One region of the Salmonella sp. A1325 genome, then DNA from elsewhere that is predicted to be linked to it. Evidence: predicted binding sites of a transcription regulator. Region 1 holds the regulator's gene; the other holds the start of a gene.
What was found. Region 1 encodes PhoB, which activates phosphate uptake and scavenging genes when phosphate is short. Its sites were predicted from a motif close to CTGTCATAAAACTGNCNNAT; they were not measured.
Positions count from the first base shown of each region.

Region 2: a site for PhoB is predicted at 2,073-2,092, ahead of uvrB (excinuclease ABC subunit UvrB). Genes of this name have one in related genera too.

Region 1 is NZ_JAMLWO010000003.1:132,730-148,928, reverse strand. It holds gene tgt (tRNA guanosine(34) transglycosylase Tgt) at 1-640, opposite strand, end outside; gene queA (tRNA preQ1(34) S-adenosylmethionine ribosyltransferase-isomerase QueA) at 837-1,901, opposite strand; gene acpH (ACP phosphodiesterase) at 1,995-2,576, shown strand; gene NAZ64_RS07630 (peroxiredoxin) at 2,786-3,388, shown strand; gene malZ (maltodextrin glucosidase) at 3,460-5,277, opposite strand; gene proY (proline-specific permease ProY) at 5,439-6,809, opposite strand; gene brnQ (branched-chain amino acid transporter carrier protein BrnQ) at 6,884-8,203, opposite strand; gene phoR (phosphate regulon sensor histidine kinase PhoR) at 8,612-9,907, opposite strand; gene phoB (phosphate response regulator transcription factor PhoB) at 9,977-10,666, opposite strand; gene sbcD (exonuclease subunit SbcD) at 10,881-12,083, shown strand; gene sbcC (exonuclease subunit SbcC) at 12,080-15,220, shown strand; gene araJ (MFS transporter AraJ) at 15,392-16,199, shown strand, end outside.
Region 2 is NZ_JAMLWO010000007.1:21,180-37,378, reverse strand. It holds gene uvrB (excinuclease ABC subunit UvrB) at 1-1,842, opposite strand, end outside; gene bioD (dethiobiotin synthase) at 2,493-3,179, opposite strand; gene bioC (malonyl-ACP O-methyltransferase BioC) at 3,172-3,927, opposite strand; gene bioF (8-amino-7-oxononanoate synthase) at 3,911-5,068, opposite strand; gene bioB (biotin synthase BioB) at 5,065-6,105, opposite strand; gene bioA (adenosylmethionine--8-amino-7-oxononanoate transaminase) at 6,192-7,481, shown strand; gene NAZ64_RS14570 (kinase inhibitor) at 7,539-8,015, shown strand; gene hutH (histidine ammonia-lyase) at 8,100-9,620, opposite strand; gene hutU (urocanate hydratase) at 9,622-11,307, opposite strand; gene NAZ64_RS14555 (histidine utilization repressor) at 11,504-12,229, opposite strand; gene hutG (formimidoylglutamase) at 12,274-13,215, opposite strand; gene hutI (imidazolonepropionase) at 13,212-14,435, opposite strand; gene NAZ64_RS14540 (putative acyl-CoA thioester hydrolase) at 14,673-15,956, shown strand; gene pgl (6-phosphogluconolactonase) at 16,100-16,199, opposite strand, start outside.

The DNA.
Region 1 (16,199 bases):
CGCCGACAGCGTAGCCATCAAAGCCAATCTCTACCAGACCTTTCACCGAGATATCGCGTAAATCTTCGTAAACGCTGCCCTGAATGATGCCAAAAAGCGCATTCTTATTGCCAAGGCTATCAAAACGGTCGCGGCTACGCTTCGCCCAACGCAACGACATCTCCATCGAGCGTTTAGCATAGTCCCAGTCTGCCGGATACGGCGTACATTCATCAAAGATCATCACGATATCGGAACCGAGATCGTACTGGATCTCCATCGACTTTTCCGGATCGAGGAAAATCGGATCGCCGTTGATCGGGTTACGGAAGTGCACGCCTTGCTCGGTAATCTTACGAATATCGCCGAGGCTGAAGACCTGGAAGCCGCCGGAATCGGTGAGAATCGGCCCTTTCCACTGCATAAAATCGTGCAGATCGCCATGCAGCTTCATGATTTCCTGACCCGGGCGCAGCCACAGGTGGAAAGTGTTGCCGAGAATAATCTGCGCGCCGGTCGCTTCCACTTCTTCCGGCGTCATGCCTTTCACGGTACCGTAAGTACCCACAGGCATAAAGGCTGGCGTTTCCACTACGCCACGATCAAACACCAGACGACCGCGACGCGCGCGACCATCGGTGGTATCTAACTCAAATTTCATTATCACTCCTGCGTCAGAAAAACAGTCCGACGTTTAACGACTCGCTACGGAATGATTCCATAGCTAATAAATTCCCGAAGGCGTCATCGGCGCAGCCAGTTTGGGGTCGACCAGCGCACAACCACCGGAGCGTACACGCAGTACGTGAGGATGGCGAGCACTGCCCGGCGTCAAAATGGCAAGTGAGATAGCCTTCTTACGGACGCTCAGAAATAGCCTGCGGATTGTACGTGATAAACATCGCGTCCCCGTAGCTAAAAAAGCGATATTTTTGTTCTACCGCAGTCTTATAGGCATTCATGGTGTGTTGATAACCGGCAAATGCGGAAACCAGCATAATCAACGTCGATTCCGGCAGATGGAAGTTGGTGATCAGCGCATCAATCACTTTGTATTGATAACCTGGATAAATAAAGATTTGCGTATCGCCGAAGAATGGCTCTATCAAATCGCTTTTTGCCGCCTGCGCCGCGCTCTCAAGTGAGCGTACCGAGGTCGTGCCGACGGCGATAACCCGGTTGCCGCGCGCTTTCGCCGCCAGCACCGCGTCGACCACCTCTTGCGGCACCTCAGCATATTCGGAGTGCATGATGTGATCTTCAATGGTATCGACACGCACTGGCTGGAAAGTGCCCGCGCCTACGTGTAGCGTAACAAACGCCATTTCGACACCTTTCTCACGAAGCGCCGCCAGCAGCGGCTCATCAAAGTGCAGCCCCGCGGTCGGCGCGGCGACGGCGCCCGGTTTTTCACTGTAGACCGTCTGGTACAGTTCGCGGTCGGCGTCCTCGTCCGGACGGTCGATGTACGGCGGCAACGGCATATGGCCGATGGCGTTGAGAATATCCAGCACCGGACGCGGGTCATTAAACTCAACTTCAAACAGAGCGCCGTGACGCGCGGTCATGGTCGCGTGAATACTTTCGTCGTCGCCCAGTAGCAGTTCCGTGCCCGGTTTTGGCGCTTTAGAAGCGCGAATATGCGCCAGGATGCGTTTATCATCGAGCATACGTTCGACCAGCACTTCTATCTTGCCGCCGCTGGCTTTACGGCCAAAGAGCCGCGCCGGGATCACGCGGGTATTATTGAAGACCAGCAAATCGCCAGGGTTGAGCTTATCGAGCAGATCGGTGAAAGTACCGTGCGTCAGCGCGCCCGTCGGCCCCTCTAATGACAGCAAACGGCAGCGACTGCGTTCCGGCTGTGGGTAGTGGGCAATCAGGGATTCGGGTAGTTCAAAGGAAAAATCGGTAACGCGCATGACTCTGACTCAGACTAAAATAAGAGGCGGGTAGTCTAGTGCCGGGGCGTTCCCGCTGCAACCGTTACCCGCTTTTTGGACAGAGAATCAATAATGAATTTTCTTGCTCACCTGCATCTGGCGCACCTTGCCGACAGCTCGCTTTCCGGCAATCTGCTGGCCGATTTTGTCCGCGGTAACCCGGCAACACATTATCCTCCTGACGTGGTAGAGGGTATTTATATGCATCGGCGTATTGACGTCATGACCGACAACCTGCCGGAAGTTCGTGAGGCGCGAGAGTGGTTCCGCCATGAAACGCGGCGCGTGGCGCCCATTACGCTGGACGTCATGTGGGATCATTTTTTATCGCGCCACTGGACGCAAATCTCTCCTGATTTTCCACTTCAGGCGTTTGTCGGCTACGCCCATGCGCAGGTCGCGACGATTCTGCCCGACTCCCCGCCACGCTTTGTCAACCTGAATGATTATCTTTGGTCAGAAAAATGGTTAGAGCGGTATCGCGATATGGATTTCATTCAAAACGTGCTGAATGGCATGGCGAATCGCCGTCCCCGGCTGGATGCCTTGCGTGATTCCTGGTACGATCTGGACGCGCACTACGACGCGTTAGAAGAGCGCTTCTGGCATTTTTATCCGCGTATGATGGCACAGGCCGCCCGCAAAGCGCTGTGACGGCCTGATAGCGAGGGCGTGCGTCAGATCCGCCGTTGGCAGAAAGATGGTTCGCTGTCATAAAGGGGTCATCATTACGATTTATAATGACCCGATCGATAGGCAAAAGCTGTCTCATTGATTGTCAAGACCGCATTGTTTTGTCGCTTCGCCCTCCCTATACTGCCCGCGTTGCGTTCTAAAACCCTTAATATTGCAGGAGAATTATTATGGTACTGGTTACTCGTCAGGCCCCGGATTTCACCGCTGCGGCGGTACTGGGTAGCGGTGAGATTGTTGATAAATTCAACTTCAAACAGCACACCAATGGTAAAACAACCGTTCTGTTCTTCTGGCCGATGGACTTCACTTTTGTTTGCCCGTCTGAGCTGATCGCCTTCGATAAACGTTATGAAGAATTCCAGAAGCGCGGCGTTGAAGTGGTCGGCGTTTCTTTCGACTCTGAGTTCGTCCACAACGCATGGCGTAACACCCCTGTCGATAAAGGCGGCATTGGCCCGGTGAAATACGCAATGGTTGCTGACGTGAAGCGTGAAATTCAGAAAGCTTACGGTATCGAACATCCGGACGAAGGCGTTGCGCTGCGCGGCTCTTTCCTGATTGACGCAAACGGTATTGTTCGCCACCAGGTCGTGAACGATCTGCCGCTGGGTCGTAACATCGACGAAATGCTGCGTATGGTCGACGCGCTGCAGTTCCACGAAGAGCACGGCGATGTCTGCCCGGCGCAGTGGGAAAAAGGCAAAGAAGGCATGAACGCCTCTCCGGACGGCGTGGCTAAATACCTGGCTGAGAACATTTCCAGCCTGTAAGTCAGTGCATTGATAAAAGGCTCGCGAATGCGAGCCTTTTTTATGCGTGAGGTGTTACGAACCACCTCGCCTCAACGATTCATCCATACCGTCGCGGAAATCGCGGGTAAACGAAGTCTTCCCTCGCGGATGTTACCGCTTCCCGTTTTACATTGCCATCCGGCCACGTTCAGCAACGGCAACGCTTCCAGCGCCACTTCACAGGCCTCGCCCCGGTTAATCGCCACCAGCGCCCGCTGCTGCTGATAAACCCGCACGAATACCACTACGTCACCTTCGGCATACAGCGCCTGGCATCCGCCACGACGCAGCGCCAGGCTGCGCTGACGCAGTTTCGCCATACGCTGGTACAGCGCCAGCAAGTTGCCGTCCTGCTTGCGTTCATCCCACGGGAACGGTTTGCGGCACATGGGGTCATTTGCGCCGTCCACGCCGACTTCATCGCCGTAATAAATACATGGCACGCCGGGCCATGTAAACAGCCAGACCACCGCCAGCGGCAGGCGCGCCGCGTCTTTACCGAGCAAGGTTTTAAAGCGCGCAGTATCATGGCTGTCGAGTTGATTAAACATGCGTAGTTGTTGCTGATGTGACAGCCCGGCGCGGTAGTTATCCATCCACGCGATACAGGTCCGGGCATTGATATGCTGTGGTTCGTAAGCGATATCAGTATTGGCGAGAAATCCCCACAGCGGGAAGGTGAAGCCGCGATAATTCATGGCGGCATCTTCCGCATCGGCCTGTAGCCACTGCCGCGCATCGCCGAAATGTTCCCCCACAATATAGGCTTCAGGCTGCGCCTCTTTTGCCGCCCGGGTAATGCCGGCGACGTGCTGCAAATTGTGGCGCGCCCCGCCCGCCTCGCCCAGCATATGTACGACATCCAGCCGCCAGCCGTCCATATTCCACGGTGCCTTTAGCCAGTGACGAACGATACTGTCCTCACCGCGATAGATCTCATCCACCAGCGTTTCTGATTGATAATCGAGTTTCGGCAGGCTCGGATAACCCAGCCAGTCCAGCGCCACGCCTTGTGGTGAAAAGGAGTACCAGTCGCGCCACGGCGAATCCGGGTGATGGCACGCGCCGCCAGTGCTGCGGTTATGCCTGTCAAACCACGCATGCGAGTCGCCGCTATGATTAAACACGCCATCCAGCACCAGCCTCATGCCCTGCGCCTGGGTTTCACGCCGCAGGCGTAGCAGCGCCCGATCGCCGCCAAATTGCGGATCGACATGGCGATAATCTTCCGTGTCGTACTTATGGACGCTCGGCGCGGTAAATACCGGATTCAGATATAGCGCTGTGACGCCCAGTTTTTTCAGATACGGCAGCTTCTCACAAATGCCATTCAGACAGCCGCCGTAAAAGGTGGAACCGCCCGCCTGGGGGGTTAAAGGATCGTCCCAGTCGCGCAGCACAATCTCCTGACCCGCGGCATGATGGTAGTACACCCGGTCCTGATCGGCTTCACGCTTCGCGCTGCGGGCAAAACGATCCGGGAAGATCTGATAAAAAATTTGATCGGCGACCCACTGCGGGCCGCTATCCGGCGCATCAACCGCAAATTGTTCCAGACGCGCAGGCGGAAAACGGCTAAATCCCTGTGGCGTAAACCAAAGCTGGCGGTCGTGCCAAAGCAATTTAAAGCTGTAACGGCGACGTGGCTGCCCTAACGCGATATTGAGCGTCGCTCGCCACGCCGTCACGCCCGGCTGCGGCTGGCGGCGCTGTTTGCGCATCGCCAGTGAGATTTCTTCATTATCGAATTCTGAGCGCAACGTCACGCGAGACGGCGGATTTTCTCCGCTCAGCCACAGCGTAATGGTTAATTTATCGTTATGTTGCTTCACAAATGGGGCAACCGGTAAGTGCCAGGCATTCAACATCTCGTATCCCCTCTACTGAAAATGGGGCCACCTTGCCATAGAGATTTACAGGATAACTCATCATCCAGGGGTTTATTAGGGGAGGAGACTCCAGGAGGAGAAGCGGCTCCGCTTATCCGGCCTGCCGTTGCCTGCAGACCGGATAAGGCAGAGAAAAACGACTACGCCTGCGCCAATTGACGGTCGCGACGGCGTTTAAATATCCAGCCAATCAACAGCAGAACTATCCAGGCGAAGCCCACATACAGTGAGATGCGGGTATCCGGATGGTAGCCGATAAGCGCAATAATGAAGACCAGGAAAATCAGCCCCGCTATCGTCGTTACGACGCCGCCCGGCACCTTAAACTTCAGCGCTTTTACCTCTTCCGGCGGTAAACGACGGCGGAAGGCGATTTGCGACAGCAGGATCATAATCCATACCCATACCGTCGCAAACGTCGCCAGCGAGGCAATCACCAGGAAAACGTTTTCCGGCATGATGTAGTTCAGGTAAACCGCAAACAGCAGCGCAATCGTCATCACCAGCACAGTGACCCACGGAATACCACGGCGTGACGTTTTGGCAAAGACTTTCGGCGCGCTCCCCTGCTCCGCCATACCATGCAGCATACGGCCTACGCCAAACACATCGGAGTTGATAGCGGAAAGCGAGGCGGTCAATACCACAAAGTTCAGAATGCTGGCGGCGAAGGTAATCCCCATATGCTGGAACGTCAGCACAAATGGACTGCCGTTTGTGCCGACCTGATTCCACGGATAGATAGACATAATGACGAACAGCGTGCCGACATAAAATACCAGGATACGCATCGGTACTGAGTTAATAGCGCGCGGAATGGATTTCTCCGGGTCTTTCGCTTCCCCGGCGGTGATACCGATAATTTCAATCCCGCCGTAAGCGAACATCACCATTTGCAGCGACATGATCATTCCCAGCCAGCCATTGCTGAAGAAGCCGCCGTTGCTCCACAGGTTATGAATGCCGGTCGGCTGCCCGCCGTTGCCAATTCCCCACACAATGATGCCGATACCCGCGACAATCATGATAATAATGGTGGCGACTTTGAAGAAGGAGAACCAAAACTCCAGCTCGCCGAACACCTTGACGCTCATCAGGTTGATGGCGCAAATGATCAGCACCACGCTAAGCACCCAAATCCAGTGCGGCACGGCGGGGAACCAGACCCCCATATAAATGCCGAACGCAGTCACGTCGGCAATGGCGACGATCAGGATCTCAAAACAGTAGGTCCAGCCGGTAATATAGCCCGCAAGCGGGCCGAGGTTTTCCTGCGCATAGCGCGAAAATGAGCTGGCGGCAGGGTTGTGAACGGACATTTCCCCCAATGCGCGCATAATGATATATGCTGCGACCCCGCCAATAATATAGGCCAACAGCACGCTCGGCCCCGCCATTTTGATGGCGTCCGCCGAGCCGTAAAACAGGCCGGTGCCGATTGCCGAACCTAATGCCATAAAGCGAATGTGCCGGGTGCTCAGCCCACGCTTTAGCTTATTATTGCTTTCCATCAATTTCTGACCTATCAACACAATAAAAAACCACGGGGCGTTAAGCCCCGTGGTGTACACATATGTCAGCGATTTTAGTGAGCGCTGGAGGTCACCTGCCGACCCGCCGCGCGATCCCAGATAATCGCCAGGATCACCATCACCACCGTTGGCATCAACCACGCCAGTCCCTGTTCCGCCAGCGGCAAACGCTGACTCCAGGCTGGCAGCATATCGCCAAAGGCAGATGCTTTGATGCCGTCAAGGATACCAAAAAGCAGACTGATAAACATGGCCGGCGCGATGATGCGGGTGGAATTATGCCACCATGAGCGGGTAAAACTTAATACAACCAGTGCGATACACGGCGGATAGATAGCCGTCAGCACCGGAATGGAGATTTGAATCAGATGGCTCAGTCCAAGGTTTGACACCACCATAGAGAAGCCGCCGAGAATAAAGACCAGCGTGCGGTAAGACAGCGGAATATACTGCGCGAAAAACTCAGCGCAGGCGCAGGTCAGCCCCACCGCCGTCACCAGACACGCGATAAAGATCAGCGCCGCCAGCAGGAAGCTTCCCGCGCCGCCAAAGGTATGCTGAACGTAGGCATGAAGAATCGCCGCGCCGTTCGCTGACTGATCGACCAGCGTCGCGCTGTCAGAACCTAAGCGGAACAAGGCAAGATAAAGCAGCGTCAGCCCCACGCCCGCCATCAGGCCGGCCCAGACCGTGTAACGCGTCAACAGGCGCGCTTCGGTCACGCCGCGAGAACGCGCCGCGTTCACAATAACGATACCAAACACCATCGCGCCCAGCGTATCCATCGTCAGATAGCCGTTCACAAATCCGTTAGAAAAGGCCGCATTCTGATAAGCGTCCAGGGCGTTGCTGATTGGACCGGCAGGCCAAACGATAGCCGCGACGGAAAGGATGACCAGCGCAATAATTTTCAACGGCGCCAGGAAATTCCCCACCGTATCCAGCAGCTTACCCGGATAGAGGGAAACCAGAATAACGATAGCGAAATAGACCACGCTGTAAATCAGCAACGGCATTGCAGAATCGCCGGTCAACGGAGCGATACCGACCTCAAACGACACCGTCGCAGTACGCGGCGTCGCAAATAACGGCCCGACGGCCAGATAGCAAACGGTCGCCAGCAGGAGTCCCGCCACTTTACCAATCGGCGTACTGAGGCTGTCTACGCCGCCGCCGACTTTCGCCAGCGCCACAACAGTAAGAACCGGTAGCCCTACGGCGGTAATCAGAAAGCCAATAGCGGCTGTCCAGACGTGTTCACCCGCCTGCAAACCGACCATAGGAGGAAAGATAATATTGCCTGCGCCAACGAACAGCGCAAATGTCATAAAGCCCAGGGCGATGATATCGCGCGATTTTAACTGATGGGTCATAAAGTCTTACTGCCTGTGGATGGTGATGTTGTAAACATTAAAATTTTTGCCTTTCCCGGAGGATTATAAAGCGGCGTTTTTTATCAATTTCAGCGGGAAAAGCTCCCGGACCGATGCGGCGAAGAATTGTTTTTCGATTTACCGCGCAAATGCAGTCGTAATGACAGCACCTGAAGCGCAATTTAAACGCTTATAACGTTTTAAAGCAAGGTGGGATCTAAAAACCAGATGAATATAGCGATATGAAATTTACAACCAGAATAAAACACCATTCTCATGAAAAAGTTATGGCTAATCATGCGAACAAAAAATCACCAAACGTTGAATGTTTCAACGACCCCGTCTTAACTGCAAAGAAAATAAGCCAGCATCCGCTGGCTTATGGAAAGTTATACTTACGAAAGGCAATTAATCGCTATTTTTGGCAATTAAACGTTCCGGCAGCACAAAGCTAAATCGCGTTCCTTTGCCAGGCGAACTGTCGATTTCAAGGCGGCTTTCATGGTGATTCAACGCATGTTTCACAATCGCCAATCCCAGGCCGCTACCGCCCGTTTGCCGCGAACGCGCTTTATCGACACGGTAGAAGCGTTCGGTCAGACGAGGAATATGCTCGGCAGCAATCCCCGGACCGTTATCTTGAATGCAAAATTCAGCGCCATGCGCGGCACGTCGCCAGTTCACCGTAATATGCGTTCCCGCCGGCGTATGGTTTACCGCGTTATACACCAGGTTTGAGATCGCGCTACGTAGCTGCTCTTCATTGCCCAGAACGCTAAGACTATCGTCGACCTCAAACGTAAAGGTATGTTTCTGCTGGCTGAGCGTCTGCGCTTCACGCTCCACGACCCGCAGCATCATCGGTACATCCACTTTTTCATTTAATAACAGCGCCGGGGCCGCCTCAATTTTAGACAGCGTAAGCAGTTGTTTTACCAGCCCTTCCATACGATACGTTTGCTCGCGCATCGTATGCAGCGCTTTCTCTCGCGTCGTCCCCTCCAGCGCCTGTTCCTGCATCATTTCCAGATAGCCTTGCAATACCGTCAGGGGCGTACGCAACTCATGGCTAACGTTGGCGAAAAAGTTACGTCTGGCGCCTTCAAGCTGATGCATTTGCGTCACATCGCGCGCCACCATCAGGAGTTGTTTATCGGTATAAGGCATGACGCGGATCTCCAGATGCCGCCCAGTATTGAGCACCAAATGAAGCGGACGGGTGAAATCACGCGTTTTTAAATACTGGGTAAACTCCGGATAACGCAGTAGATTGAGAATATTCTGCCCGTTGTCATCCGGCCAGCGTAGCCCCAGTATCTGTTGCGCCAAACCGTTACACCAAAAAATGCCGCCCTCTTCTGTGGTCAGTACCACGGCATCAGGCAGCGACTCCGCGCCGCTGCGAAAACGTTTAATCAGGTTCCCCAGCTCGCGGCGACGCTTCTTATTTCGCAACTGCATCTGGTGTAAACCGTATAACAGCGGTTCCCAACTTCCCCGTCCCGGCGGCGGCGTCATACTTCTGTCGACCCAAAGCCACCAGGAGAGGCGTAATAAATTCCAGAAATGCCAGACAAGCAGTCCCGTCACCGCCGCCAGTAAAAACCACGGCAGATAACCAAAAAAAGCGCTAAGGATAAGCGCGGGGATGCAACAGAGCACCAGCTCCAGCACCAGCCTTTTCCATGACAGCCGTTCCAGCACGCGTCATACTCCCTCAAGAATGGAAAGCCTTCTCCGCCAGAAACCTGTGTTCTACTGGCGGAAAAGGCATTAAAAGCGGGTCGAAAAACGATACCCTGTCCCGCGTACCGTTTGCACCATCCGGTCGTGGCCGCTGTGCTCCAGCGCCTTACGCAAACGGCGAATATGCACGTCGACCGTCCGGTCTTCAACGTACACATTGGTGCCCCAGACATGATTGAGTAGCTGTTCGCGGCTGTAAACCCGTTCCGGGTGCGTCATAAAGAAATGGAGTAATTTAAATTCGGTCGGCCCCATATCCAGCGGGCTGTCGCCGGTCATCACGCGGTGAGAGCCAGGATCAAGGCTCAGTCCCTGCATCTCGATCACCTCTTCGACCGCCATCGGCGAGATGCGCCGCATAACGGCTTTAATGCGCGCCACCAACTCCTTGGGGGAAAACGGCTTGGTAATGTAATCGTCAGCGCCGGTTTCCAGCCCGCGCACACGATCTTCTTCCTCACCTCTTGCGGTCAGCATAACCACAGGAATATCCCGGGTCAGGGCTTCACGTTTGAGATGTTTAATAAACTGTAACCCTGACCCGCCGGGCAACATCCAGTCAAGAAGGATGAGATCCGGCCAGGGTTCATTAAGTTTATTCACCGCACTGTCATAATCTTCGGCTTCTACGGGCTGAAAGCCATTTTGTTCGAGCACGAAGCACACCATTTCACGGATCGGCGCCTCATCTTCTACGACCAGAATACGTCTCGCCATAATTTGCCCTGTTAGTCGTTAGTTATCAATGCCGCGCCATTATGCGTCAGATTTATGACAGATTTATGAAAAAAAAAGGCGACATTGACAGCATGTTGATGATTTATGACACCGGTGAAACCGTGCATTACCGTGTACCGGCGGTAAATTGCGCCCAAAAATGGAAGGGATGACGTGTATAATCCCGTTCACGCTTTTTTTGCATGGAACTATTATGCGCATCCTCCACACCTCTGACTGGCATCTGGGACAAAATTTCTACAGTAAAAGCCGCGCCGCGGAGCATCAGGCTTTTCTGGACTGGCTGCTGGAGACCGCGCAGGCCCATCAGGTGGATGCCATTATTGTCGCTGGCGATATTTTTGATACCGGTTCGCCGCCAAGCTATGCCCGAGAACTTTATAACCGTTTCGTCGTTAATTTACAGCAAACGGGCTGTCATCTGGTGGTGCTGGCCGGTAATCATGATTCCGTCGCCACGCTAAACGAGTCACGCGACATTCTGGCGTTTCTCAATACAACCGTGATCGCCAGCGCGGGCTATGCGCCGCGGCTACTTCATCGTCGCGACGGTTCTCCGGGCGCCGTACTGTGCCCCATTCCCTTTTTGCGCCCGCGCGACATTATTACCAGTCAGGCGGGATTATCCGGCAGCGAGAAACAGCAGCAACTTCTTCATGCGATTGCCGATTATTATCAACAGCAGTATCAGGAAGCGTGCCAGCTACGCGGCGAACGAAAGCTGCCGGTTATCGCGACGGGACATTTAACCACCGTCGGCGCCAGCAAAAGCGATGCGGTTCGCGACATTTATATCGGTACGCTGGATGCCTTTCCGGCGCAGCATTTCCCGCCAGCGGATTATATCGCATTGGGACACATTCACCGCGCGCAATGTGTCGGCGGCACGGAGCATATCCGCTATTGCGGCTCGCCCATCGCCCTCAGCTTTGATGAGTGCGGCAAAAGCAAATGCGTGCATCTGGTGACCTTCGAGCAGGGGAAATGGCAAAGTACCGAAAGTCTGGCTGTCCCCGTGACTCAACCGTTGGCGGTTTTAAAAGGCGACCTGGCGTCAATTACCGAACAGCTTGAGCAGTGGCGCGGCGTTGAGCAATCGCCCCCCGTCTGGCTGGATATTGAAATCACAACCGATGACTATCTGCACGATATCCAACGCAGAATACAGACATTAACGGAGTCACTCCCCGTAGAGGTATTACTGGTGCGCCGTAGCCGCGAACAGCGTGAGCGCTCGCTGGCGAACGAGCGGCGGGAAACATTAAGCGAGCTTAGCGTGGAAGAGGTTTTTACGCGGCGTCTGGCGCTGGAAGCGTTAGATCACCCGCAGCGCGAGCGCCTGAATCAGCTCTTTTCCAGCACGCTCTACGCGTTGAATGAGGAGCATGAGGCATGAAAATTCTCAGTTTGCGTCTGAAAAACCTGAACTCGCTGAAAGGAGAATGGAAGGTCGACTTTACCGCCGAACCGTTTGCCAGTAACGGGTTATTCGCCATTACCGGCCCGACCGGCGCGGGAAAAACCACCTTGCTTGACGCCATCTGCCTGGCGCTGTACCACGAAACGCCGCGCCTGAATACGGTATCGCAGTCGCAAAACGATTTGATGACGCGCGATACGGCGGAATGTCTGGCCGAAGTGGAGTTCGAGGTAAAAGGCGAAGCCTGGCGCGCGTTCTGGAGCCAGAACCGAGCCCGAAATCAGCCTGACGGCAATCTCCAGGCCCCACGCGTAGAGCTGGCGCGGTGTTCAGACGGAAAGATCTTTGCCGATAAGGTAAAGGATAAACTGGAGATGATCGCCACGTTGACCGGGCTGGACTACGAGCGCTTCACCCGTTCGATGTTGTTATCACAGGGGCAGTTCGCCGCCTTTCTTAACGCCAAAGCGAAAGAGCGCGCAGAGCTTCTGGAGGAGCTCACCGGCACTGAGATTTACGGGCAGATCTCCGCACAGGTATTTGAAAAACATAAATCAGCCCGTCTCGAACTGGAAAAGTTACAAGCGCAGGCCAGCGGCGTCGCCCTATTGGCGGACGAACAGTTACAGCAACTGGAAGCCAGTTTGCAGGCGCTTACTGACGAAGAGAAACGCCTGCTGGCCAGCCAGCAGGGACAGCAGCAGCACCTTCACTGGCTGACCCGAAAAAACGAGCTCCACACTGAATTACACGCCCGACAGCAGGCGCTGTACGCAGCACAAGAGGCGCGAGAAAAAGCGCAGCCGCAGCTCGCGGCGCTGACGCTGGCGCAACCTGCTCGCCAGTTGCGCCCACATTGGGAGCGCATTCAGGAACAAACCCGCGCCGTTGAGCGTGTTCGCCAGCACAGTGATGAAGTGAATGCTCGCTTACAAAGCGCTTATCGCCTGCGCCAGCGTATCCGCGCCTGCGCGCATCGACAATTCACGCAACTGAACGCCACAGGGCAGCGGTTGAAGACATGGCTGGCGGAACACGACAGCATCCGCGTCTGGCGCAGCGAACTGGCGGGGTGGCGAGCATTATTAACACAACAATCCCACGACCGGGCGCAACTGAGCCAATGGCAACAGCAGTTGCTGAGCGATACGCGTCAGCGTGATGCGCTACCGCCGCTCACGCTCGACCTCACGCCACAGGCGCTGGCGGAAGCCAGAGCATTGCATACCCGGCAGCGTCCGCTACGCCATCGTCTCGCCGCGCTTCAGGGGCAAATTGTCCCGAAACAAAAGCGTCAGGCGCAGCTACAGGCAGCTATCGCGCGTCATCATCAGGAGCAGGCGCAATACACCCAACGTCTGGCGGATAAGCGCCTGAGTTATAAGACTAAAGCGCAGGAGCTTGCGGACGTTCGCACTATTTGCGAGCAGGAGGCGCGCATCAAAGATCTGGAAAGCCAGCGGGCGCACTTACAGTCCGGCCAGCCGTGTCCGCTTTGCGGCTCGACGACACACCCCGCCATCGCCGCCTATCAGGCGCTGGAGCTGAGCGCGAATCAAACCCGCCGCGACGCGCTGGAAAAAGAGGTCAAAGCACTGGCGGAAGAAGGCGCGGCGCTGCGAGGACAGTTAGATGCCTTAACGCAACAATTACAGCGGGATGAAAGCGAGGCGCAGTCGTTGTTGCAGGAGGAGCAAGCGCTTACTGAGGAATGGCAAACGCTGTGCGCTACGCTGGGCGTTCAGCTCCAGCCGCAAGAAGACCTCGCGGGCTGGTTGACCGCCGCGGAAGAGCATGAGCAACAGTTGGATCAGCTCAGCCAGCGTCATGCTCTACAAACGCAAATCGCGGCGCATACTGAACAAGTAGCGCGCTTTACCGCGCAGATTGCGCAGCGTCAGGCCTCGCTGACGGCTGATTTGGCGCAGTATACGCTTTCCCTTCCTGCGCCAGAAAACGAGGCTTCGTGGCTGAATGAGCGCGCCGACGAAGCGAAAATATGGCAACAGCGTCAGACAGAGTTCGCGGATTTGCAAACGCAGATCGACAGGCTTGCCCCGTTGCTGGAGACGCTACCGCAAACGGATACCGCGGATTCCGACGACGACGTGCCGCTGGATAACTGGCGGCAGGCGCATGATGAGTGCGTGTCATTACAAAGCCAGTTGCAAACCCTGCAGGAACAGACGACGCAGGAACAGCAGCGCGCCGCCGAGGCGATAGCGCACTTTGATGCGGCGTTAAAAAATAGCCCGTTTGACAGCCAGGCAACGTTCCTGGCGGCGTTGTTGGATGAAGAGACCGTGACCCGTCTGGAAAAACAACAACAAACGCTGGAAAGTCAGCTACAACAAGCGAAGGCGTTAAGCGCGCAGTCCGCGCAGGCGCTGGCTGACCATCAGCAACAGCCGCCCGCCGGTCTGGACCCAACGTGTACGGCAGAGCAGCTCGCGCAGCGGCTGGCGCAGTTGGCGCAACAACTGCGCGAGAACACGACACGCCAGGGGGAAATCCGCCAGCAAATTAAACAGGATGCAGATAATCGGCAGCGCCAACGCGCGCTGATGGCGGAAATGAAGCAAGCCTCTCAGCAAGTGGAAGACTGGGGCTATCTCAATGCGCTGATCGGCTCTAAAGAAGGTGATAAGTTCCGCAAATTCGCCCAGGGACTGACGCTGGATAATCTGGTCTGGCTGGCGAATCATCAGCTCACCCGCCTGCATGGTCGCTATTTATTGCAGCGCAAAGCCAGCGACGCGCTGGAACTGGAGGTTGTCGATACCTGGCAGGCCGACGCCGTGCGCGATACGCGAACGTTATCAGGCGGCGAAAGTTTCCTGGTCAGCCTGGCGCTGGCGCTGGCGTTATCAGATTTGGTCAGCCATAAAACGCGCATTGATTCTTTGTTCCTCGACGAAGGCTTCGGCACGCTTGATAGCGAAACGCTGGACGCCGCGCTGGATGCGCTCGACGCGCTGAATGCCAGCGGGAAGACCATCGGTGTGATTAGCCACGTGGAAGCCATGAAAGAACGTATCCCCGTGCAGATAAAAGTGAAAAAAATCAATGGGCTTGGTTATAGCAAACTGGACAAAGCGTTTGCCGTGGAGTAACGCGAGTGTCATCCTGGGCACAACATACCGTCATGACATAGCACAATAATGAATACACAAAAACGGATAAGGAATGGTATTACCTCGCGCTTATCTGCAAGCTATATGTTGATTGGCTGTGACAATTCACAGCACAGCGCGCAACATGCGCCTTTATTTTCGGCAGGTGGTATGAAAAAAGTTATTTTTTCTTTGGCGCTGGGTACGTTCGGCCTGGGGATGGCCGAGTTTGGCATTATGGGCGTGCTGACGGAGCTGGCACGCGATGTCGGAATAACGATTCCCGCCGCCGGGCATATGATCTCGTTTTACGCCTTCGGCGTCGTGCTGGGCGCTCCCATTATGGCGCTCTTTTCCAGCCGCTTTTCGCTTAAACATATATTGCTGTTTCTGGTCATGCTGTGCGTGATGGGCAATGCCATATTTACCTTTTCCTCGTCATATCTGATGCTCGCCGTCGGCAGACTGGTTTCCGGCTTTCCGCACGGCGCCTTTTTTGGCGTCGGCGCCATTGTCTTGTCAAAGATTACCCGCCCCGGGAAGGTCACCGCCGCCGTCGCGGGTATGGTTTCAGGGATGACGGTGGCGAATCTGGTGGGCATTCCGGTCGGCACTTACCTGAGCCAGGAATTTAGCTGGCGCTACACCTTTTTATTGATCGCGGTTTTCAACATCGCTGTGCTCACCGCAATTTTCTTCTGGGTGCCGGATATCCGTGACAAAGCCCAAGGCAGCCTGCGCGAGCAGTTCCACTTCTTGCGTAGTCCTACGCCGTGGCTCATTTTCGCCGCCACGATGTTCGGCAATGCGGGCGTTTTTGCCTGGTTCAGCTATATCAAGCCATTTATGATGTACATCTCCGGTTTTTCGGAGACGAGCATGACGTTTATTATGATGCTGGTCGGGCTGGGGATGGTGTTAGGCAATCTGTTAAGCGGCAAACTCTCCGGCAGATATACGCCGCTGCGCATCGCGGTAG
Region 2 (16,199 bases), on a different contig from region 1:
GCCCTTGCCTTTCCCCTTCGCTTTGGTTTTCGCAATGTTCTGCCCCAGCGCCAGGATGTCGACCACTTTTTTGTTCAGCCCCTGCGGAGTGATACCGTGCTCTTCGTTGTACTTCTGCTGCTTCTCGCGACGTCGCTCGGTTTCGCCAATCGCCTTCGCCATCGACGGCGTGATTTTATCGCCATACAGAATCGCTTTACCGTTAACGTTACGCGCCGCGCGTCCTATGGTCTGAATCAGGGAGCGCTCGGAGCGCAGGAAGCCCTCTTTATCGGCGTCCAGAATCGCCACCAGCGAGACTTCCGGCATATCCAGCCCTTCGCGCAGCAGGTTAATCCCCACCAGAACGTCAAACTCGCCCAGACGCAAATCGCGGATGATTTCCATGCGCTCCACGGTATCAATATCTGAGTGCAGGTAACGCACGCGCTCGCCGTGCTCTTCCAGATATTCGGTCAAATCTTCCGCCATCCGTTTGGTGAGCGTAGTGACAAGGACACGCTCATTAATGGCCGCACGCTGACGAATTTCGGACAGCAGATCGTCCACCTGGGTCGCCACCGGACGCACTTCAATAATCGGGTCCAGCAGCCCGGTCGGTCGCACGACCTGATCCACCACCTCATCACCAGATTTTTCCAGCTCATAGTTGCCGGGCGTGGCGGAAACATAGATAGTTTGCGGCGCTAAGGCTTCAAACTCCTCAAACTTCAGCGGACGGTTATCCAGCGCCGAAGGCAGACGGAAGCCATACTCGACCAGCGTCTCTTTGCGCGCCCGGTCGCCGCGGTACATGCCGCCTATCTGCGGGATGGTGACATGAGACTCATCCACCACCAGCAGTCCGTCGGCGGGCAGATAATCGAACAAGGTTGGCGGCGGTTCGCCCGGCCCGCGGCCCGACAGAAAGCGGGAATAGTTTTCAATGCCTGAGCAGTAGCCCAGCTCGTTCATCATCTCTAAATCGAACTGCGTGCGCTGGCTTAATCGCTGCTCTTCAAGCAGCTTATTATTTGCCAGCAAGACTTTACGCCTGTCCGCCAGCTCATCTTTTATCTCTTCCATCGCCTGCAGAATACGCTCGCGCGGCGTCACGTAGTGCGTTTTGGGATAGATAGTATAACGTGGCACCGTTGACTCTACCTGCCCGGTTAACGGGTCGAATAGCGACAGGCGTTCCACTTCTTCATCAAACAGCTCAACGCGTAGCGCGATGTCGTCAGATTCAGCCGGGAAGATGTCGATCACTTCGCCGCGCACGCGAAAGGTACCACGCTGAAAAGCTTGATCGTTACGGGTGTATTGCAATTCCGCCAGCCGACGCAAAATCGCGCGCTGGTCAATCAGCATTCCCACCGTCAGATGCAGCATCATTTTCAGGTAGAGATCCGGATCGCCCAGACCGTAAATCGCGGACACGGAAGCCACCACCACGACATCGCGTCGCTCAAGCAACGCTTTCGTTGCCGACAACCGCATTTGCTCAATATGTTCGTTTACCGAAGCGTCTTTTTCGATAAACGTATCCGAACTTGGCACATACGCTTCCGGCTGATAGTAGTCATAGTAGGAGACGAAATACTCCACCGCGTTTTCCGGGAAAAACTCTTTCATTTCGCCGTAGAGCTGTGCCGCCAGGGTTTTATTGGGCGCAAGCACCATCGTTGGCCGCTGCAAGTCCGCAATGACGTTGGCAATGGTGAATGTCTTCCCGGAGCCGGTCACGCCCAATAACGTCTGATGCGCCAGCCCGTCCTCCAGCCCCTCTTCCAGACGACGTATAGCGTCCGGCTGATCGCCAGAAGGTTTAAAAGCGGAATTCAGTTTGAACGGTTTACTCATGAGCGGCTACCTGAAGGAGTGAGCGGGCAGGGGTGTAATTTTACTCTCGACGGTGAATATTGCCAATAAAAAATACTGGATGAAAAAACAGTAACACTTCAGTATATAATGGCTATCGGCAGATATCCCACGCTATTTAGAGGTAAAACATAGACAGTCGCGGGGTAAAATTCCAGCAGTGTGCTGGTTATCCCCAGACCAGAGTCTTTTTTAACATTTGTCAAGTCGGATGATGAAAGTTTTATGTCAACGTATCCCCCTTCCTTTACAACCATTGATTTTATATAACTTGCTGTCTAAAAAGGGATATTTTCTCAAGCCGTCTTTCGCGCCAATTTAGTCGCAGGCCGCGTCGCCTCTCGCTTACGTTGTGTTTTCTAACTCTAATACACAAGGTTATCCACAGGAATAGTGGATAACTGCTTCCAGCCCGTATCCCCTGCCGCCTGGCAAAATCAGCCCTTGACGTTTTCGCCGGGCGATAAAAAAAAATTATCGCTATTTTTGGCAGATTATTGGCTAACGAGAAGGGAAAAATTGAGGCGTAGACGCTCACATTTTGCACATTTTTAGCATGGCGACGTCAGGAGGGTCTGGCGAAAGAACAGCAGGATCGTCAGATCCTGCAAGAAGGCGATTTTTAAGCACGGTCAGGCGCGTTCCAGGGGGCTGAGGTCCAGATACTGTCCTGTCGCCGCCTGCGATGGAGAAATGCCCAGCCACGGGATTTCCCCTAACAGCGGGGCCGGTATGACGCGGCGAAGCGTCGCGAGATATTCACCATGACGCGCGCCCGGCGGCTGTATGTCGTTGGCTATCCATCCGACAAGTGGTAATCCGGCCTGTTCTACCGCCAGCGCCGTCAGCATGGCGTGATTAATACAGCCCAGCTTGACGCCAACAACCAGAATCACCGGCAGCTGCTCCGTCTGTACCCAGTCGGCAAACGTCAGCGTGGCAGAGAGCGGCGTAAACCAGCCGCCCGCCCCTTCTGTCAACACCCAGTCTGCCTGCGACTCCAGCGTTCGCAATCCGCGTGATAATACCGCCGCGTCTATCGCCCGGCCTTCGTCGGCGCTAACGATGTGGGGAGAGGTAGGCTCGGCAAAAGTATAAGGATTGATAGCGGAATAAGGTTGCGGCAGGCTGCTGTTACGCTGCAAGGCCAACGCATCGCTATTGCGTAGCCCGTCGGTTGTCATTTCGCTGCCGGAAGCGACGGGCTTATAGCCTACGGTTTGATAACCTAACTGCGTTGCGGCCTGCAATAAGGCGCAACTGGCGACCGTTTTACCGACTTCAGTATCAGTACCGGTGACAAAATAGCGTTTAGTCACGTTCAATCACTCCCATAAAAAGATGGTACGTCAGCGGATATTTCCCCTGCCGCTGCGGCCATGCCAACTGAATCTGTCTAAGCCGGGCGCGGGTTAATACATCCGACTCCCGCCCTTCATGAAGATGGGTGGCGCCAATGCCTTTAAGCGAGCGCATCGCACTCAGGGCATCCTCAAACCACAATGTCATCGCCTGAGTATGACGAGACGCCCGCCAGCCGCGCAGCGCGTGGTCAATGGCCTCTTCCGGCAAAAAGCTATTCGCGTGAGCGCGATTATCGACGGCCTGCCATGCCTGACGCAGCTCCGGCAACGCCCCCTGGCACAAGGTGGTAAACGCCACCACGCCGCCGGGCCGTACAACCCGATACAACTCGCTCAACGCATCACGTAAATCGCCGCACCACTGGACCGCCAGGTTGCTCCAGGCCAGGTCAAAAACTTCGGCGTCATGGGGAATCGCTTCGATATCCGCCAGCAAATAGTGATGCGCCGCCTGACGATCGCGCGCCTGTTGCAGCATCGGCAGCGAAAGATCCAGGGCGGTCACTTCGCTCCCCCGCTCTCGCCAGTAACGACTCATACGTCCAGGGCCGCAGCCTGCGTCCAACACACTGGCAAACTGGCGGCCTGCCAACAGCGTCAGCAGCGCATCCGCGCTGTGTTGCTGCAAAGAGGCGTGCTGTTCATATTGCGATGCGGCCCGGCCAAACGCCGCCGCAATAGCCTGCTTATTCACCTGCGCCATGCAGCACCTCCAGCAGACGGTCTATATCGCACGCTTCATGCGCCTGCGTTAACGTTAAGCGCAGGCGCGCCGTGCCGACAGGCACCGTCGGCGGACGAATCGCCGTCGCCCAGCATCCTTGTTGACGCAGCGCCTCCGCCAGGCGCAATGCACGGCTGTTATCGCCCACGATTAACGGCTGGATGGCGCTATGGGCATTCAGTAGCGTAAATCGGGACGCGTTAACGCCGGCCCGAAAGCGCTGAACCAGAGCGGCGAGTTTTTCGCGCCGTTCACGACCTTCATCGCTACGGATCACCGCCAACGAGGCGCTTAACGCCTGCGCCTGGGCGGGCGGCATACTGGTGCTGTAAACCAGATGACGGGCGAATTGCAGCAAATAATCCGCGACGCTTTCCGAGCAGAGCACCGCTGCGCCGCTGACGCCAAACCCCTTACCGAAAGTCACCACCAGCAACTCAGGCTTCACCCCCCGTTGCCAGCAGGTGCCCCGCCCCTCATCGCCAGTCACGCCGATGCCGTGCGCATCATCAACCAACAGCCAGGCATGATGCCTGCGGGCAATGTGCTGGATTTCCGCCAGCGGCGCGCTGTCGCCGTCCATGCTGAATACACCTTCTGTCACCACCAGTTGCTGGCCCACGCAGGGCGATTGCAGTAAACGCGACAGATGCTGCGTATCGTTATGGATAAAGCGGCGAAGCTGCGCCGGACTCAGATTGGCGGCCTCCAGCAGGGAAGCATGACTCAACCTGTCGGCCACAATCCCGTCATTTTTTTTCATTAAGGCGGTAATGACCGCCTGATTCGCCGCAAAGCCAGAGATAAACAGTAGCGCGCGCGAATATCCTAACCATTGCGCCAGTTCCTCCTCTAACGCCTGGTGCGCCACGGAATAACCGCTGATATGACCCGACCCGCCGCTGCCGACGCCAAAACGCGTCGCTGCCTGTTGCCAGGCGCGAATAATCTGCGGGTGTTGACTTAAGCCGAGGTAATCATTGCTGGAGAAGTTAAGATACTGTCGCCCGTTCGCTACCAGCCAGCGTCCGGCGCCCTGCGACACCACATAGCGGCGGCGCAATGTATCCGTCGCCCGACGCGCCGTCAGCGCATCGTCGACGCGTTGTTGCCAACTCATAAGGCTGCCGCGTTGTAATAATCATCGGTGTCAGGCGTCATCAGCGTCTGCTCCAGACGTTGCTGCTGCTCGTTATCGCCCGCCAGCACCCTGGTCTGCTGCGGATTCAGCCCCAGCTTACGGAATAACTGCAGATCCTTGTCCTCTGCCGGATTTGGCGTAGTTAACAATTTGCAGCCATAGAAAATCGAGTTCGCCCCGGCCATAAAGCACATCGCCTGGGTCTGCTCGTTCATCTGTTCACGTCCTGCGGAAAGACGCACGTATGAGGTCGGCATCATGATGCGCGCTACGGCGATAGTACGAATAAAATCAAACGCATCCACGTCATCGTTATCCGCAAGCGGCGTGCCTTTCACCTTCACCAGCATGTTAATTGGCACGCTTTCCGGCGGCGTCGGCAGGTTCGCCAACTGCAACAACAGTCCGGCGCGATCGGTAACCGTTTCGCCCAGACCCACAATGCCGCCGGAGCACACTTTAATCCCTGCTTCACGGACTTTTTCCAGCGTGTCGAGGCGCTCCTGATAGGTACGGGTAGTGATGATATTGCCGTAAAACTCCGGCGAGGTATCGAGGTTGTGGTTGTAGTAATCCAGCCCGGCGTTAGCCAGACGCTGCGCCTGGCTCTCGTTCAACATGCCGAGCGTCATACAGGTTTCCAGCCCCATCGCTTTGACGCCCTGTACAATCTTCTCCAGATAAGGCATATCGCGTTCATGCGGATTCTTCCAGGCCGCCCCCATACAGAAGCGGGTCGAACCGGCGTTTTTCGCTTTACGGGCGGAGTCCAGTACCTGCTCCACTTCCATTAAACGCTCGGCTTCCAGCCCGGTTTTATAGCGCGAGCTCTGCGGGCAGTATTTACAATCCTCCGGGCAGGCGCCGGTTTTGATCGACAGCAGCGTACTAACCTGTACCTGCTGCGGATCGAAATGCTGGCGATGAATTTGCTGCGCTTCAAACAGCAATTCCAGCAGTGGTTTTTCAAATAATTCGGTTACTTGCGACAGTGTCCAGCGTGGGTGGCGAGCCATCGGGCTTCTCCAAAATATGTTGTTTGTTTTTGATATGGTGTAGACTCGTAAACCTAAATCTTTTTAATTTGGTTTACAAGTCGATTATGACAACGGACGATCTGGCCTTCGATAAACGCCATATTTGGCATCCTTACACTTCCATGACCTCGCCGCTGCCGGTATATCCCGTTGAGCGGGCCGAAGGCTGCGAGTTGGTTCTCGCCTCGGGCGAACGCCTGATTGAGGGGATGTCCTCGTGGTGGGCGGCCATTCATGGTTATAACCACCCGCAATTGAACGCGGCGATGAAAGCGCAAATTGACGCCATGTCGCATGTCATGTTCGGCGGCATAACCCATCAACCTGCGGTGAATCTGTGCCGTAAGCTGGTCGCGATAACGCCTGAGCCGCTGGAGTGTGTCTTTCTGGCCGACTCTGGTTCGGTGTCGGTAGAAGTGGCCATGAAGATGGCGCTGCAATACTGGCAGGCGCGCGGCGAATCGCGTCAGCGTTTTCTGACGTTTCGCCACGGTTATCATGGCGACACGTTCGGCGCGATGTCGGTGTGCGATCCGGATAACTCCATGCACAGCTTGTGGAAAGGCTATCTGCCGGAGAATCTGTTCGCGCCGGCGCCGCAAAGCCGGATGGATGGCGAATGGGATGAAAGCGACATCGCGCCATTTGCCCGCCTGATGGCCGCGCATCGCCATGAAATAGCCGCCGTGATTCTGGAACCTATCGTTCAGGGCGCGGGCGGGATGCGCATATATCATCCACAATGGCTCAGGCGTATTCGTAACATGTGCGATCGCGAAGGCATTCTGCTGATTGCCGATGAAATAGCCACCGGATTTGGCCGTACCGGCAAACTGTTCGCCTGCGAGCACGCCGGGATCGCGCCGGATATTCTGTGTCTCGGCAAAGCCTTAACCGGCGGCACCATGACCCTCTCGGCAACGCTCACGACACGCCAGGTTGCAGAGACTATTAGCAACGGCGAGGCGGGGTGTTTTATGCATGGCCCGACGTTTATGGGGAATCCGCTGGCCTGCGCCGTCGCCTGCGCCAGCCTGACGCTGCTGGAAAGCGGCGAATGGCGTCAGCAGGTGGCGTCTATCGAGTCTCAGTTACGCGCTGAGTTAGCTCCCGCGCAAAGTTCTCCCTGGGTGGCGGATGTGCGGGTGTTGGGTGCGATTGGGGTGGTTGAAACCACGCATCCGGTCAATATGGCGGCGCTTCAACGCTTCTTCGTCGGGCAAGGCGTCTGGATCAGGCCGTTCGGCAAGCTAATCTACCTGATGCCGCCCTACATTATTCGTCCGGATCAACTGCGCCGTTTGACCCAGGCGGTCAATGACGCGGCACACAATGAAACATTTTTTAGCCATTAATCAGCGGTAAGCGATGCTGCTTCTGGCTACACTTCTGGTGAGTCAAAAGGAGAACGCATGAAACTTATCAGCAACGATTTGCGCGATGGAGATAAACTTCCTCATCGCCACGTTTTTAACGGTATGGGCTATGATGGCGATAATATTTCGCCGCATCTGGCCTGGGACGACGTGCCGATGGGCACCAAAAGTTTTGTCGTGACCTGTTACGATCCCGACGCGCCGACCGGCTCCGGCTGGTGGCACTGGGTGGTGGTGAACCTCCCGGCGGATACGCGCGTACTGACCCAGGGGTTCGGCTCAGGCCTGGTGGCCGTACCAGACGGCGTCATTCAGACGCGTACCGATTTCGGTAAAGCGGGCTACGGCGGCGCGGCGCCGCCTAAAGGGGAAACGCACCGCTATATCTTTACGGTTCACGCGCTGGACGTCGAGCGTCTTGAGGTTGATGAAGACGCCAGCGGCGCGATGGTCGGCTTTAACGTGCATTTCCATTCGCTCGCCAGCGCCTCGATCACGGCGATGTTCAGTTAAACGCTGTGCCGGATGGCGGCGTAAACGTCTTACCCTGCCAACGGGTTGGGTAAGCCGAATAAGCGCCGCGCCATCCGGCAGCATTCACATAAAGTCCGGCACCAGACGCTGTAACGCGCCTTGCGCCAGCAGCGCCGTCGCACACTCAATATCGGGCGCGAAAAAACGATCCTGCGTATAGTGCGCCACCCGCTGGCGCAGTGTCTGCCGCGCCTGTTCCAGTAACGGGCTGGAGGTTAACCCTTCCCGTAAATCTATCCCCTGACAGGCAGCCAGCCACTCCACGGCAATGATGCCGCGGGTATTCGCCGCCATTTCCCAGAGTCGCCGCCCTGCCGCCGGGGCCATTGAGACATGATCTTCCTGATTCGCCGAGGTCGGCAGGCTATCCACGCTGTGCGGGTGCGCCAGCGCTTTATTCTCACTAGCGAGCGCCGCGGCGGTGACCTGGGCAATCATAAAACCGGAATTAACGCCGCCATTTTTCACCAGGAACGGCGGTAACTGCGACATATGTTTATCCATCATCAGCGCGATGCGCCGCTCCGATAGCGCGCCGATTTCCGCTATCGCCAGCGCCAGATTATCCGCCGCCATGGCAACCGGTTCAGCATGGAAGTTACCGCCGGAGATCACCTCCCCCGCCTCGGCAAAGACCAGCGGATTATCGGACACCGCGTTGGCCTCAGTCAGCAGTACCTCTTTCGTCTGACGTAACTGGGTCAGACAAGCGCCCATTACCTGCGGCTGGCAGCGAAGGGAATACGGGTCCTGAACTTTATGACAGTGGTGATGTGATTCAGCAATAGCACTGGTATCGGTCAGCAGATGCCGGAACAACCGCGCGGCGTCAATTTGCCCCTGTTGTCCGCGCGCGGCATGAATGCGCGCATCAAAAGGACGGCGTGATCCCAGTACGGCTTCGGTGGTCAGCGCGCCGCAGACGACGGCGGAGGCAAATAACTCCTGTGCCTCAAACAAACCGCGCAGCGCGAAAGCCGTTGACGCCTGGGTGCCGTTAAGCAGCGCCAGCCCCTCTTTGGCCGCCAGCGCGACAGGCTCCAGTCCGGCCTTTTCTAGCGCCGTCTGCGCCGGAAGCCATTCACCCTGCCAGCGCGCTTTTCCTTCGCCAAGCAGCGTCAGCGACAGATGCGCCAGCGGCGCTAAGTCGCCCGACGCGCCAACCGAGCCTTTTGCCGGAATCAGCGGATACACGCCGGCATTCACCAGAGCGATGAGCGCCTCTATCACGCTCAACCGAATCCCGGAAAACCCGCGCGCCAGGCTATTGATTTTCAATACCATAATCAGACGCACCATCGCGTCATCCAGTGGGTCGCCTACGCCCGCGGCGTGAGACAGCACCAACGATCGCTGTAGATTTTGCAAGTCTTCATCAGCGATGCGCGTCTGCGCCAGCAGACCGAAACCGGTGTTGATGCCGTAGGCGGTACGCCCTTCGGCAACGATATCATTGACGCACGCGACGCTGGCGTTAATGCCGTCAATGGCGCTGGCGTCCAGCCGAAGCTGTACCGGATGACGCCAGACATCGTACAGTTGAGAGAGGCTTAACTGCCCCGGAGTGAGTGTCATGGTGTTCATATCAGCCTTTCCCCTGCGTCGCCGCAACCATCGGTAAATTCAGACCTTGCTCAACAGCGCATTCCACCGCGAGATCATATCCGGCATCGGCATGGCGCATGACGCCCGTCGCCGGATCGTTGTGTAACACGCGGCGAATACGCGCGGCGGCCTCGTCAGTGCCATCACAGACAATCACCATACCGGCGTGTTGCGAAAAACCCATCCCCACCCCGCCGCCATGATGGAGCGATACCCATGTTGCCCCGCTGGCGGTATTCAGCAATGCATTTAACAGCGGCCAGTCGGAAACCGCGTCGGAACCGTCGCGCATCGCTTCGGTTTCACGGTTAGGGCTGGCGACAGAACCGGAATCCAGGTGATCGCGGCCAATCACAATGGGCGCGGATACCTCGCCGCAACGCGCCATTTCGTTGAACGCCAGTCCCAGTTTTTGCCGCCACTCCAGGCCTACCCAGCAGATACGCGCCGGTAGCCCCTGAAAATGAATGCGCTCGCGCGCCATATCCAGCCAGTGATGCAGATGTTTATCCTCCGCCACTATCTCTTTGACTTTGGCATCGGTTTTATAGATATCCTGCGGATCGCCGGACAGCGCCACCCAGCGAAACGGCCCGATGCCACGACAGAACAGCGGACGAATATAGGCTGGCACAAATCCCGGAAAATCAAAGGCGTTTTCCACCCCCATCTCTTTCGCCATCTGACGAATATTGTTGCCATAGTCAAAGGTCGGCACGCCCATTTTACTGAACGCCAGCATCGCCCGAACATGCGCCGCCATGGAACGTTTCGCTGCCTGCATCGTCCCGTGGGGATCGGATTGCGCGTTTTTCTGATACTCCTCCCAGCGCCAGCCGGAGGGCAAATAGCCATGTAGCGGATCGTGGGCGCTGGTCTGATCGGTCACCAGGTCCGGGCGCACGCCGCGATTAACCAGTTCCGGCAGGATATCCGCCGCGTTCGCGCACAGGGCGACGGACACGGCTTTCCCCTCGCGGGTGTAGCGCGTAATGCGGGCCAGCGCGTCATCCAGCGTGGCGGCCTGCTCATCCACGTAGCGAGTACGCAGACGAAAATCGATACGGCTTTGCTGGCATTCAATCGTCAGCGAACACGCTCCGGCCAGCGTCGCGGCTAGCGGTTGCGCGCCGCCCATGCCGCCCAGCCCGGCGGTCAGCACCCAGCGTCCCGCCAGCGTGCCGTTATAGTGCTGACGCCCCGCCTCGACAAAGGTTTCGTATGTTCCCTGCACGATTCCCTGGCTGCCGATATAAATCCAGCTTCCGGCCGTCATTTGACCGTACATCGCCAGCCCTTTCGCATCCAGTTCGTTAAAGTGTTCCCATGTCGCCCAGTGGGGAACCAGGTTGGAGTTGGCGATTAATACCCGCGGCGCGTTGTCGTGCGTTTTAAATACGCCGACCGGTTTGCCAGACTGAATAAGCAACGTTTCGTCCGCCTCCAGCCGGGTGAGCGCATCAACAATAGCGTCATAGCATTCCCAGTTGCGCGCGGCGCGACCAATCCCGCCGTAGACCACCAGCTCATGCGGATTTTCCGCCACGTCAGGATCGAGATTATTCATTAACATCCGCAGCGGGGCTTCTGTCAGCCAGCTTTTCGCCGTTAATACCGTGCCTCGGGGCGCGCGGATAGTCTGCTGACGATACTTGCTTTCAGGCATAGCAATGACTCCTCATTGTTATCGGTCTGCCATCGCCAAATAACGCTAAAACGCCACTATCAGGCACCGCCGCAGACCCACAGATAAGAATCAGACATATACTTGTCTATACAAGTAAGCACAAGAATAGAATTAACAAAAATGATACAATTTTGTTATATTGTGTCAGCAATCACGTTTTCCGGCAGCAGTCCGCTCAGGAGATAAATCGTCCCTGTAGCCGGTAGCGCGACCCGGGGAAAAGTAAGCGGGCGTGAGAAACAATCCGCGACGCGGACCAGGTTGTACGACGAATGAGCAGACAAGGCTCATGCTCTTTGATAGTTAACCACGCGCACTCTTGCGCCGTGGCGCGCACCGCCTCCACAATATGTTCCCCTTCCGTTAGCGGCGCGATCCGCGACAAATAAGCGTGCGGCGTGGTCTGACGGTAATCCTGCGCCAGGTAATCCACGGCAATATCCGCGTTCACGCAGCGATCTTCAATTTGTACCGGCAGATCGTTTTCATAATGCACCATGATGGAATGGAAAATGACATCGCTCTCATTGACGTTGAGAGCGCTTGCCTGGATGGCGTTTGCCCGCACGCGCTCCAGCGTGAGCACCTCACAACGATGCTGATGACGGCGGGCGGCTATCTCCTCGGCGATACTGCGGACTTCAAACAGCGCGGACTGGCCTTTTGGTTCGGCGACAAACGTCCCCACGCCCTGTAAACGCACCAGCCACCCTTCATCCGTCAGCTCACGCAGCGCCCGGTTGATGGTCATTCGGCTAAAGCCATACTGAGCGACCAGTTCAGCTTCCGACGGAATGCGATCGTGCGGCTGCCAGACGCCGTCGGCTATTTTTTTACAGATGTCCTGTTTCACCGTTTCGTAAAAAGGCGCAGGCGCAGAACGGGAGCGGGATGAATACATGCGTGAAGCCTTCCTTATGCGGATAATGTTTTCCGGATGACAGATTAACGCCACCAGTGCGCGATTTGCCAGCCAAGCCGCGCCGCCACGCGCGCCGCTGCGCCATCGTCATCAAAGCGTGGATTAAATTCAACCAGATCCGCCGCCTGTAATTTTCCGCTGCGGCAAACCGGCTCAATTAAACGCAGAACCTGTATCAGCGGCACGCCCAGCGCTGCGGGAGCGGAGACGGCCGGCATTTCCCAGACAGGCAATACGTCGAGATCGATAGTCAGATAAATTTTATCCACCTTGTCAATAAACTGCGTCATCTGCGCCAGTGCGTCATGGCAGTCCAGATCCTCCACCACGGTAACATTCCGCCACTGCGCTTCCCGCCACAACGCCTGTGTATTTGCCGCACGGCTCACGCCGAAACAGGCATAATGAAACGCGCGGCTCTGCGCGTCGCATAGCTGCGCCAGTTGACGAAACGGCGTCCCGGATGTTGCCCGGTCGGTCTGACGGAGATCCAGATGCGCATCAAGATTAATGATCCCTACGCTTTCCTGCGCAAACGCGTCCAGCACCCCCGCGCCATGTCCAAACGAGGTTTCATGCCCGCCGCCCAGTACCAGCGTGCGCATCCCGGCCCGCAGACAGCGGCTTACCGCATCGCGCAAGGCCTGCTGCGCGCCTTCCAGATCGGGCGTCGGCGCAACCCAATTGCCTAAATCCACCAGCCGTTCATGTCCCTGGTGGCTAGCCATATTCGCCAGCGCTTTACGCAACGCGTCCGGGCCGCCTGCCGCGCCGGGACGACCTGCATTGCGTTTTACCCCCTCGTCGCAGGCAAATCCCATTAACGCGATCTTTTGCTGCCAGTTTTCGGGGGAAAAGGTCTCGCTGCGCGTGACGGTCTGAAACAGACGCCGCGCATCCGGCGCTTCTATACTGTCATCGCGCCCCTGCCAGAGCGCCGGAGAAGCCGGATACCATTGCGTCATGAGATTTGTCCTCTGTATACCCGCTGATATAAAGGGTTACGCCCCGGCTCATACACTATCTCTACCGGCTGTTCAGCATCCCACACCACAAAATCCGCCCGGTAGCCGGCCCTGATCTGCCCATGCGTCGCCTGTCTTCCCAGCGCGCGAGCGGCATGGCGCGTAACGCCCGCCCATGCCTCTTCCGGCGTCAGACCAAACTGTACGCAGGCCATATTCATCGCCAGATGCAAACTGCAAAACGGGCTGGTGCCAGGATTGAAATCGCTGGCGACGGCGACAGGCACCTGATAGCGGCGCAGCAGTTCCACCGGCGGGCGCTGCGTCTCGCGCAGAAAGTAAAACGCGCCGGGCAACAACACGCCGACAGTACCGCCGTCACGCATCGCCGCGACGCCCGCTTCATCAAGATATTCGATATGATCCGCCGATAACCCCTGATAACGGCTCACCAGCTGCGCGCCGCCCAACAGCGAAAGCTGCTCAACATGGCCTTTAACGGGAATACCTAACGCCTTCGCCGTCTGCAACACGCGCTCACTCTGCGCCACATTAAAGCCGACGCTCTCGCAAAAGAGGTCTACCGCATCAAATAACCCTTTTTGCCAGAGCTGCGGAATCATCGTCTCGCAGACCAGAGTGATGTAGCCGTCCAGGTCGTCACGATACTCCGCTGGCGTAGCATGAGCGGCCAATAGCGTGGGGCTAATGTCGATAGCGTTTTCGGCAGCAAGTTTTGCAGCGACGCGCAACAGCTTTTCTTCTGTCGCCAGCTCCAGACCATAGCCGGATTTAATCTCCAGCAGCGTAACGCCTTCGCTGGCAAGGCGCATCATGCGTTCGCGCGCCAGCAGGTAGAGCGTCTCCTCCGCACAGGCGCGGGTTGCTGATACCGTCGCGTTAATGCCGCCGCCCTGAGCGCTAATATGCTGGTATGACGCGCCGTTAAGCCGCTGCTCCCACTCTGCGGCGCGGTTACCGGCAAACACCAGATGCGTGTGGCAATCGATAAGTCCCGGGGTTACCAGTCGTCCCTGCATATCATGGATATTGTCCCCGCTGACAGGAAGCTGCGTCTCTGGCACGATATCGCAAATATGCCCTCCGCGTACAATCAGCGCCTGGTTATCCACCAGCCCGTACGGGGCTTGCCGCTGCGGGTCCATTGTCGCCAGCCTGATGTTTCGCCAGACAGTATCGCCCGGTAAAAGTTGCCGCATTCCTGTCGCTCTCTTGCCTGTCATGAGTTGTATAGACATTTATTTTCTTTCTGCTCCGGATTGTCAACTCAAAGCGCGAAAGTTGTTGCTTAATTGTGATAAAACTATCTGATGCTACAGGTGTTTCCAGCCTGAAAAGGAACTTTTTACCTTTTCGCCTTCCCGTTTCGTTCAACTTAGTATAAAAAAGCAGGCTTCAATGGATGTCATTTAACTTTTTCAAGCCCGGAGCAACCTGTGAATACATTATCGGTTTCCCGTCTGGCGCTGGCACTGGCTTTTGGCGTGACGCTGAGCGCCTGTAGCTCTACGCCACCCGATCAGATCCCTTCCGATCAAACCGCGCCTGGCACCGCCTCGCGCCCCATTCTGTCGGCAAATGAAGCGAAAAACTTCGTTGCGGCGCGCTATTTTGCCTCCCTGACGCCGAATACCGCCCCGTGGTCGCCGTCGCCGATTACCCTGCCCGCACAGCCTGACTTTGTGGTGGGGCCGGCAGGTACGCCAGGCGTTACGCACACCTCGATTCAGGCCGCGGTCGATGCGGCAATGGTTAAACGCACGAACAAACGCCAGTACATTGCTATTATGCCGGGCGACTATCAGGGGACCGTGTATGTTCCCGCCGCGCCGGGAAGTCTGACCCTGTACGGGATCGGTGAAAAACCGATCGATGTGAAAATTGGGATGGCGATTGATGGTGAAATGAGTGTCGCTGACTGGCGCCGCGCGGTGAATCCCGGCGGGAAATATATGCCTGGTAAACCCGCCTGGTATATGTTCGACAACTGCCAAAGCAAACACGCCGCGACGATCGGTGTAATGTGTTCTGCCGCGTTCTGGTCGCAGAATAACGGTTTGCAGCTACAAAATCTGACCATCGAGAACACGCTGGGCGACAGTGTCGATGCCGGAAACCATCCGGCGGTGGCGCTGCGTACCGATGGCGACAAAGTCCAGATTAACAAGGTCAATATCCTTGGCCGCCAGAACACCTTCTTTGTGACCAATAGCGGCGTACAGAACCGTCTGCAAACCGATCGCCAGCCGCGTACGCTGGTGACGAACAGCTATATTGAAGGCGATGTGGATATGGTTTCCGGACGCGGCGCCGTGGTGTTCGATAACACCAACTTCCAGGTCGTCAACTCCCGCACACAGCAGGAAGCCTACGTCTTCGCCCCGGCGACGCTGTCCAATATTTACTATGGCTTTTTGGCGATCAACAGCCGCTTTAACGCCTCCGGCGATGGCGTTGCGCAGCTTGGCCGCTCGCTGGATGTCGACGCCAACACCAACGGTCAGGTAGTGATCCGCGACAGCGTGATTAACGAGGGCTTCAACGTTGCCAAACCGTGGGCCGACGCGGTCATCTCGAAACGTCCGTTTGCCGGAAATACGGGAACCGTGGATGACAAAGACGAGGTGCAGCGTAATCTGAACGACACTAACTACAACCGCATGTGGGAATACAACAACCGCGGTGTAGGCAGTAAAGTGGTGGCGGAACCTAAGCAGTAATCGCCGTTCCGGTTCAGGCTTATAAACGGGCCGCCGCAGCAGATGTGGCGGCCCGTGGTTTTACTGCAAGCGATGTTTATCGAAATTAATCAGGCATCCTGCCCTGGTGAGCTCCAGCCCGCCGCCCTCCGGCACACAGCGCTTTAGTACGCGTTCACCACAACCCACATTGGCCCCTGGCCGACGGCATAACGGCCTTTTTCCGTCAGCAACCCCTGAGTGCCCGTAATTTCATAGACCGCG